One region of the Paenibacillus naphthalenovorans genome, then DNA from elsewhere that is predicted to be linked to it. Evidence: riboswitches for the same ligand, from Rfam matches in the RefSeq annotation. Region 1 holds a riboswitch; each other region holds the start of a gene.
The links. A riboswitch is a leader RNA that binds a small molecule or an ion and turns the genes downstream of it on or off. The one in region 1 is predicted to bind cyclic di-AMP.
Positions count from the first base shown of each region.

Region 2: linked by a shared signal. The riboswitch ahead of IJ22_RS07525 (APC family permease) and the one ahead of IJ22_RS15010 (TrkH family potassium uptake protein) in region 1 are both predicted to bind cyclic di-AMP.
Region 3: linked by a shared signal. The riboswitch ahead of IJ22_RS00450 (CAP domain-containing protein) and the one ahead of IJ22_RS15010 (TrkH family potassium uptake protein) in region 1 are both predicted to bind cyclic di-AMP.

Region 1 is NZ_CP013652.1:3,059,290-3,062,569, forward strand. It holds gene IJ22_RS15005 (potassium channel family protein) at 1-304, opposite strand, end outside; gene IJ22_RS15010 (TrkH family potassium uptake protein) at 318-1,670, opposite strand; cyclic di-AMP (ydaO/yuaA leader) riboswitch at 1,735-1,873, opposite strand; gene IJ22_RS15015 (CPBP family intramembrane glutamic endopeptidase) at 2,102-3,280, shown strand, end outside.
Region 2 is NZ_CP013652.1:1,561,109-1,564,388, reverse strand. It holds gene IJ22_RS07530 (DUF445 domain-containing protein) at 1-328, opposite strand, end outside; gene IJ22_RS07525 (APC family permease) at 346-2,163, opposite strand; cyclic di-AMP (ydaO/yuaA leader) riboswitch at 2,371-2,538, opposite strand; gene IJ22_RS07520 (cysteine hydrolase family protein) at 2,852-3,280, shown strand, end outside.
Region 3 is NZ_CP013652.1:91,939-95,218, reverse strand. It holds partial or broken gene IJ22_RS25505 (sulfatase) at 1-462, opposite strand, end outside; gene IJ22_RS00450 (CAP domain-containing protein) at 546-1,253, opposite strand; cyclic di-AMP (ydaO/yuaA leader) riboswitch at 1,259-1,394, opposite strand; gene IJ22_RS00445 (ATP-dependent DNA helicase) at 1,474-3,280, opposite strand, start outside.

The DNA.
Region 1 (3,280 bases):
GCGCTTTGGCTACGACCGTTTTGACCCCAATGTCCTTTAATAGAATCGCAGTAAGAATGCTCGCTTGAATATCGTTGCCGATCGCCACCACCACGCAATCGAAATTCCGGATGCCCAGCGATCGGATCACCTCTTCTTCCGTCGAGTCCGCTACCACCACGTGCGTCAGCTTGTCGCTCATCTCCTCCACCGCTTCTTCGTCCACATCGATGCCAAGCACCTCATAGCCCAGTTTCAGAAGCTCCTCGGCAAGACTTGAACCGAATCGTCCTAATCCAATGACTGCGTATTGAGTGTTTTTCATCCATTCGTTTCCCCTAACCAATCGTAATTTTGCCTTCCGGATATCTGTACAATTCCTTCTCCGCCTTCGGACCCAGTGCATAAGCCAATGTCAGCGGACCCAGACGTCCGGTAAACATAGTAAACGCGATAAGGATCTTGCCGAGATCCGACAAATCCGGTGTTAACCCCATCGACAAGCCAACCGTGCCAAAGGCCGATGTCACTTCAAACAAAATCATCAGGAACGCATGATCCTCCGTTGTAGAAAGAATCATCGTGATCGTGACGACCAGCGCCAAAGCGACCATCGTAATCGTAACGGCCTTCAGAATCCTTTCTTTGCCTAACCGGTGACGGAAGAGTACAATGTCTTCCTTCCCGCGGACCATCGCGATCATCGCGCCAACCAGCGTGGTAAAGGTCGTCGTTTTGATCCCTCCGCCTGTAGAGCCGGGAGAAGCACCGATGAACATCAGAATGATGATAAAAAACTGCGTCGCCTGCCTAAGCCCGGCAATATCAAGCGTATTGGCTCCAGCTGTCCGCGGTGTAACGGATTGAAACAGTGAGGCGAGTATTTTGCCGGACCAGTCGAGCGGTCCAAGCGTTCTGGAATTCGTAAATTCGAAGATAAATATAATCAACGCCCCGATTCCGATCAAAAAACCGGTAGCGCTTAGCACCACTTTGGTATGAAGCGTCAGCTTTTGGTTCCTTCTATAATCCATGAGGTCCGACAGAACGACGAAACCGATTCCACCCAAAATGATGAGTCCCATCGAAACCGCGTTGATCACCGGATCAGCTGCATAAGCCGTCAAGCTGCTGAATTTTCCCGTTACCGGCCCGAAAATATCGAAACCGGCATTGTTGAAGAAGGAGACGGCATGAAAAATACCATAATAAGCCGCTTTGCCGGGACCCAAATCAACCGACCATCGAACAGCGAAAATAACGGCAGCCGTAAACTCAATCGTGAGCGAATAAATCATCACCTTACGGATTAACCGCACAATGCCTTCAAGACTGTTCTGGTTCAGTGCTTCTTGCAAAATAAGCTTTTCTTTAAGTGAGATGCGCTTTTTCAGGGCAAATGCGAATAAGGTAGCCATGGTCATAAACCCGAGCCCGCCGACCTGGATCAATAGCATGATAACCATCTGGCCGAACAGGGTAAAATAAGTGCCCGTATCCACAACGACAAGTCCGGTTACACAGGCTGCCGATGTCGCCGTGAATAAAGCATCCAGGAAACGCATCGGTACACCGCTGGCCGAGGCCGCGGGAAGCGACAACAGCATGGAGCCGATCAAGATCATAACAGCAAAACCGATGACCAAAATTTGCGGAGGCGTGAGCTCGACTTTCCTGGCAATGGTTTTCATGAATGCACCCCTATTTGACGTTTCAGGCAACAAAAAAGACACTGGAAACCCAATGTCAATTTAAGGTTCCTGTAATTCAAGCCTACGAGGTTAGCTGTCGGATTCGGATGTACAGGCACCCTATCAGCGGATTGTATCCGCTGAATTCACCCCTAAACTCATGGTTCCCCCGTTTTCCTTTAGAAATTCGGCTCGCTATTCAATTGATATGAATTATAATCCTCTTTTCATTGAAGTACAAAGCCTTGTTTCACCTGAATGCACCGGATTTCGCAAAATTACGACATATGTAAGCGTTTTTATAGGTGTGGCGCTTCGCTTTGCTGAATATTGCCTCACGTAGCTCTTGTTATCATTGGATTTGCTTATGGAATGTATGCTACCTTAAAAGAATAGACTGTTATTATCCCATATCTGCTAAGGAGCATTTCATGCCGAAACGACGATTCGAACCTCCACTGCTGCTTCTGGCCGTCCTTGGCCTGATGCTGTACCTGGGCGTTACGTTTGCCTCCGCCTATTTGGACAAGACTCGCCTCCCTAAAGACGATGCCGAAGACCTTCCCGTCGTTACAAAGCAGCAAGCGGCGAATGCTGCGATGAGCTTTGTCCGCAACCGCTTTGCGATAGGACCAGGCGCACAAGCCCATACCTTGTACCAATCTTACCCGGTAAGAAACGGCTATTTGCTAAAGGAGCAGCTGTACGATCAATACAAGAAAAAATATGAAGGACGATTTCCCCTCGAATATTTTGAGGTGGAGATTAACGACATCGAAAAGGGCGCAACGTACTATGTGGCGGTGAATTATAAAACCTTGGCCATATTCGGATTCTCGATGAGCCGGACCGCAACCGCCAGAAGCGAATCCGTAAGCTCTCCGGATGCCGGCCTCCTGAAGACGGCGAATACCGCCATTCGGGAGATGGGCTATGACCCCGCGGAATTTGCATTGACGGGCGAATCCGGGCGGGCCGGGAACGGAAGTCTCATCTTCCGTAGCAAGACGGAGCGAATAGGCGAAGCCCCGCTGGAGCTTCACCTGAAAGTGTCCGGCAGCCGGGTCACTGCGTTTGTGCCGGTATTTACGGTTCCGGATGCGTTCATGGCCTGGCAGGAAGCGCAGGATCGCCGTTCCGCTTTAATGACGCGGATCAGTATCGGAATCTCGCTTGTGATGACACTCGCGGCGCTGATCCTAGTTGTGCGGCGGCGGCGTGACATCCGCTATGCGCGCGGTGCGCTGCTCACGTTTTTCTTCGTGGCGATTTATATCGTCAACAATTTTAATATGATCCCTGCGTTCCGAACGATGCACGGAAGCGGACCTTCCTGGCCAGTAGCCCTGTTTTACTTATGGTTCACCAATATTGTTGTCGGACTGATGGCCCTTTCGACGTATTTGGCCTTGAGTGCGGGGCGGCGGCTCTGGCTCGACCGCGGATGGAATCCCTGGCCGGTTTGGCGGGACTCTGTATTCGGAGGCGAGGTATGGAAAGCGGCGGTACGAGGTTATTTCATTTGCTTGTTCATTTTGGGCCTGCAGCAAACCATGTTTTTTATCGGTACCGAAGTGTTCGGCGTATGGACGGTCAGCGACCCGGCCGAC
Region 2 (3,280 bases), 1.5 Mb from region 1:
AGGATGAAGCGAGCTGCAAAAGCTGGAGCTGCCGGAGTTTGTTTTCGATGCTTTGTTTGTTGAGCAGCTCATTTTCCAACGCCAAAATCAAGGATTGGATAATTTTGTCCCTATTCTTAAGGAGTAAGGATGTATGCGGCACCGGTATGCCGAAAGGATGACGGAAAAGAGCGGTCACGGCAAACCAATCCGCAATGCCGCCGACCAAACCGGCTTCAAAGCCGCCTTTCAACAGAGCAACCAAAGGAGTCTCCTGAAGAAATAAAGTGATTAAAAAGCCGCCGGTCATAAAGGCCAATGACAGTCCGGCCAAATATCTTGAGTTCATCTGCGGCCTCCTTCCGGTTATTTATGGAGATGGTAAGGCACTGTAGCGATCACGACGTCTTTATGATTGAATAAGTAAGCCCTTAACAGTAACCCGGTCTGATTATGGAGGAAATAATGCCACCAATGCCTGGTAATGAATTGCGGAATTAATATGGTAATATGATCCGTTTCCGACGTTTTCCACTCCACCGTTTCAATGAATCTCATTAACGGCCTGATGATGCTTCGGTAGCTTGAACGGAGCGTAATCAGCCGGACGCCCGGGTTCCATTCTTCCCATTTCTTCTCCATCCGTGCGATATCCTCATCGTCAAATCCGACATATACGGCGACAACATGATTGGTTAGAGACTTGGCATAGCTGAGCGAATTCATAACCACCCGGGTAATGCCGGCTACGGGAACGACGATCGTGCTGCCTTTTATCACTGGTTTTTCCTCATCCATGTCGATTCGCAGTTCGTCCGCTATGTTCAGGTAGTGCCGGTGAATTTGGAAGAAGAGGAAAATGACAATCGGCAAAAAGATAAAGATCATCCATACTTGATTGAACTTGGTCAAAATGAAGATCAGCGTAATCGCCAGCGTCGTGAACATCCCGATCGTGTTGACAATGAAGCGGATCAGCCAGCCCGCCGGCCTCAGCTTTACCCAACGGACCATCATCCCCAGTTGGGATAAGGTGAAAGGAATAAACACCCCTACGGCATAAAGCGGAATCAGGTTCTCCGTATGTCCTTGGAAAAGAATAACAAGCAATGCCGACAATACACCTAAGAAGATAATGCCGTTAGAAAAACCGAGCCGGTCGCCGCGCACCATAAACATATGCGGCATGTATTTGTCTTTGGCCAGCATAAAGGCAAGCAGCGGGAATGCGGAATACGCTGTATTTGCCGCCAAAAACAGAATCAAAGCGGTGGTGCCTTGGATGAAATAGTAAAGGATGCCCCGGCCGAATGTGTTTGCCGCAATTTGGGATACGACCGTTTCTTTTGGAGCCGGCGTGATTCCATACCAATAGGCAAGTAAACTGATACCGATAAACATGGCACCTAGAATCGTGCCCATCATCATTAGCGTAGCGGCTGCATTGCGCTCAGCCGGTTGTTTAAAGTTTGGAATGGCATTGGATACGGCTTCTACTCCGGTTAGCGCGGAACACCCTGAACTGAAAGCCTTCAATAGGAGGAACCAACTGATGTTCGAAACGGCTGTGCCCAGTTCAGGCACTTCGGCGTGTCCCCCGCCCGATATATATTTGATGACTCCCGAAATGATAAGAACAAAAATGGCGAAGACAAACAAATAAACGGGCAGTGCTAAAACGGATGCAGACTCCGTAATTCCTCGCAAGTTCATGATGGTAAGAAACAGGATCATCGTCAACGCAATAAGGACCCGGTGTTCATGCAAGGATGGAAATGCCGAGGTAATGGCATCCGTCCCGGCCGAGGAACTGACAGCAACAGTCAGGATATAATCCACCAACAGCGAGCCTCCGGCCATCAAACCGATGGAGACGCCCAAATTGTCTTTGGCTACGACATAAGCTCCTCCCCCTTTGGGGTAAGCAAAAATCGTCTGCCGGTAAGAAAAAATGAGAACCGTCAGCAATCCGAGAACGGCTATGGAAATGGGGATCGAATACCATATTGCGGCAAAGCCTGCAGCCATCAATATGATCAAAATTTGTTCGGTACCGTAAGCAACAGAAGATAATGCGTCTGAAGAAAGTACCGCAAGCGCCTTAAACTTGCTTAGTTTTTCTTCTTCAATCTCGGTTGACTTCATAGGCCGGCCGATTAATAATCGTTTTATTTTATTTAGCATACTGTTCCCGCCCTCATTATTTATTAAGGAGTTTTGTAAACAAGATCATCACAACAAAAAAACCCTTAAATCTCCAGGAAGAAACTTTACTTATGGTTTCCAAATGTGTTGTTAATCAATCATCCTCCAACCTATCCCGTTTTTAGACAACAAAAAAACACAGAGGCTTGAGCTCTGTGTTTGCCTATCAGCAGACAGCACGTTCAACTCCTCTCTCATACAACGCTTACGAGGTTAGCTGTCGGATTCGGGCTATGAGAGCAGCCCTACGTGCGGAATAAACATGTTCCTGCACGATTCACCCCATGGACATCCAAATATATGTCCTTATTGGTTCCCCCGTTTTCCTGTTTGGAAATTCAGCAAGGTGATATGTTCAATGGTTGAATCTTACACCTTACAGGACAACATTGCAAAGCAAGAAATCGGATAAAACCTTTGCTAGATATGAATTGCTTTGTAAATGAGACGCTTTTATAGATCGCTTTCTTTGTTTTACTTCAAATTTCATGGATTTTCTTTATATTTCAGGATTTTTGCGTTTGCGGGCTGTTGCGGATGCTTGAAAACCAATGGATTGGAGTTGTTTTCCCATTCCTTTTTGTTCCCAGCTGAATTTGAATAAGCCATGGAATAAAGCACATAATAGGGTGCGTATACCAAGTATACCCATGAAAGGGGAATCCTCATGAGAAAAATACTGCAGTGTTCCTTTGTGTTTTCGTTTCTTGTCTTTGTTGATCTTTATGGTGTTGCAGCAGCACAAACCGCACCATTTTCATCGCCGGGAATGCAGGTGGATCAAAGCCATACCGCTTTGGTGATCACAGATCCGCAAAATGACTTTTTAAGCCCGAAAGGTGCAGCATGGAATTTAGTGAAAGACAGCGTTGCTGAAAATCACACGATTGAGAACATTGAATTATTATTAAAAACAGCAAAAAAGAATAAGTTTAAAGTATTTGTGTCCCCTCATTACTATTATCCCTATGACCAAAAATGGTTATTTGGGGGTGCTATGGAACATGTGATGCACGATATCAAAATGTATCAGCGAAAAGGTCCATTATCGCTTGAAGGCTTTCAAGGTTCGGGTGCCGACTTTCTGGATAAATAT
Region 3 (3,280 bases), 2.2 Mb from region 1:
GGTCATGCCACTCATTTAAATAATATACCGCATCTCGGCAAACTTGGCGATGCTCCGCAGCCAAATTCGTTTGCTCATAAGGATCGCTGTCGAGATCGAATAGCATCTCTTGATCGAATAAATGGTACCCGTCATGATACGTTCGGACATAGAGCCATGACCCGAAACGAACGCTTCTTTGGCAGACGTGCGCACATTGCGAAACGACCAGATAGTCGCGTCCCGCCTCCTGACCCTTCAGCAGGGAGGCTGCAATCCACGCCGGCAGAGGATCGCCGGCAAACGGATTGCCGAAATCTTCCGGGCATTGTGCTCAATCCAATTCAGTACGGCAGGCGTCACTTCCTCGGCCGATTCCATTCCGCATTTGCCGGTATTATGGATTTCATTGAAGCCTGCATAAAACGTCCAGGACGAATGCCGTTCCGCGAAAGGACTGACCAATACCGTCTTTAATCCAGCAGAAGCTATGTCGCATTAAAATATCATGGCAAACAAAAAAGGACTGCTGAGACATTCTCAACAGTCTGTTCTTTTAGTCCGAATTAATTTTTGATAAACATCTGTACCCACACGCCATTATAATAAGCCACTCCGATTTTGTTGAAGTTCGGGCTCATAATGTTTTGACGGTGTCCCGGACTGTTCATCCATGAATCCATTACCTCTTGCGGTGTTCTTTGCCCTTTGGCAATATTTTCACCCGCGTAGGTATAACGGATGCCATAAGAGCGCATCATATCAAAAGGAGACCCATAGGTAGGAGAATTATGGTCAAAATAGCCTTTTTCATACATGTCCTTTGCCTTGTCTAAAGCCACCTTCGTCAATGCACTGTCGCTGGCAAGCGGGCTTAAACCGGCTTTGGCACGTTCCTGGTTCACCAAATTTACCACTTGGCTGGCATAAGAAGACTGTGTCGTGCTGTCTGTTCCTGTTCCCTGCTGCGATCCGTTACCCGAACCGTAACCTGAGCCTGTACCGTAACCTGAGCCTGTACCGTAACCCGAACCTGTACCCGTTGACTTACCGGGAATATTAAGCACAATTCCTGGCCATATTAGATTTGGGTTAACCAATTGCGGATTCACCGTAATAAGCGATTTCAGGCTGATACCGTATTTCTGGGAGATCGCCCACAGGGTATCGTTGCTTGATACCGTGTGCGACGGAGCAGCTGAAACCGCGCCGGCGCCAATGATCGGGCCAAGTGCCAAAACACCTGTCAAAACCAACTTCTTAAAACCTTTCACTGCATTCCTCTCCTTTTTACGGCCTGCGAGGTTAGCTGACGGATTCGGGTCAAAGAGCAACCACCCGGCCACCATAGTGGCTTCACCCCAAGGATATGGGTTCCCCCGCGCTTACGAATTAAGCTTCGGCCTTTTTGATGTCGCATTCCTAAACAGGAACGGAAACCATTGTAACACGGATACAATGAGATTTCATGACACAAAGTTTACCAACTGTCCCCTAAGCTAGCGAATTTTTGAGAGAAACCCCCGGCGGCAGCACAGCTTCAACGCGGGCCCGCAGCATGGGCTGCCTGTGCAGCTCTGCACATAGAATGGCCACGATCCCCCGATCCTCACGGGAGCGAATCAATCGTCCCATCCCTTGCCGGAGCCTCAGCAGCATATAAGGCAGATCGACCTCTTCAAAAGGAGACTCCGCCGCTCTGCGTTTGGCCATAAAGACCGGATCTTGAGGCGGAAAAGGCAGCGACCATATGATGACATTGGACAAGGACGGCCCCGGTACGTCGAGTCCCTCCCACAAGCTGACGGCGCATAGAACACTCGTTTCGTCATGCTGAAAAGAAGCGATAAGATGGCTGATTTCCTGATCGCCTTCAAACAAGAAGCGCATTTTCCCGAAGAGTTCGGGATACGACGCAATCTCCCGTTTAAACCGCTGCAGTTCGGCTTTCGCCGGAAACAGCAGCAGCGCTCTTCCTTCCGTTCGTTCGAGCAGCGAGACAGCGGCCTCCATTTTCTCCGAAAATGTCCCGCCGGCAGACCAATGAGGCGCGATCGCTTCCATTTGCCGTTCGTATTCATATGGAGAGTCAACGGAAAAGGACAAATATTGCTCGATCCCGAGACTTTCCGCTACATAACGGAAGGAGCCCTCCACGGATAGTGTGGCCGATGAAAAAACGATAGGCATGTTCGAGCCAAACACCCGCTCCCGAAGCACTTCCTTGACGGTTCTCGGCATGATCACCAAAGCCGCTCCGCTCCCGCTTTCCGTCAACCAGCATACCAATGACTCCGATCGCTGGAAAAGACTCAATGCTTTCTGCATCATTTCAAGATGCTCTTCGACAATGCGGAGCTGATATTCATTCAAGGTGTGAAGACCGCTTTCAAACACGAGCTCTTCTTCAATCGCTGCAAGCACCGTCCGGAACCGGTGTATTTCCTGAAGCAGCCGATCGTCGAGCAGAAGCTCCTTCCGGTCCGAACCGGGAATCTCTCTGCTCCGGCGTCTTAACCAGTCAAACATCGTCTCGCTTTGCGCAATCGCCTCGTCAATGAGCACAGCCAATGATTCGCGTATTTCCCCCTGCAGCAGCCGGGTAATCAGTTCTTCAAACACGTCATGCTTTAATTTATAGGTCAGCGCCTTCTGCGCGGCAGATTCCAGCAAATGCCCTTCATCAAATACGACCGCACAGTGATCCGGCAGCAGCGGCAGCTGCCCTTCCCGCTTCCTGCTCTCATACGTCCACACATGCTCCATGTAAAAATCGTGCGAACAAATGATCAAATCGGCAGATCGGCGGTAATGCTCGCGGGAGAGCGTTTGCCCGCAGCGGTGCCTTTTGTCGCATACGAAGCAATCCTGGAAAGCATCCCAATTGATCTTGCTCCATTGCTCGTCATTCAAATGCGGATATTGCTTCCGGTCGCCGTAAGCATAAAACGATTGCAGGGTTTCATGAGAATGAACAAACCCGGGCAGCTCTTCGTATAATTGCTCGAACATTTCCGCATCCTCGTCCCTGAATCTTGCTTTGTCCAGCTTGACCAGACAAAGATACTGGTCCGCAGACTTCCCCAGCCTGGCGTCAACGGCCAGGCTCAGGTGCTTCGCCAGCTTTGCGATATCCCCTTCCGGCTTGACCAGTTGTTCAATTAAAGACTCGTCCGCACAGGCGATCACAGCCGGCTTTCGCATATAACGGGCGTAACAAATCGCATATAACAAATAAACAAGCGTTTTCCCCGTCCCCACTCCCGCCTCCGCAAAAATGGTTTGTTTCTCGGCAAACGCC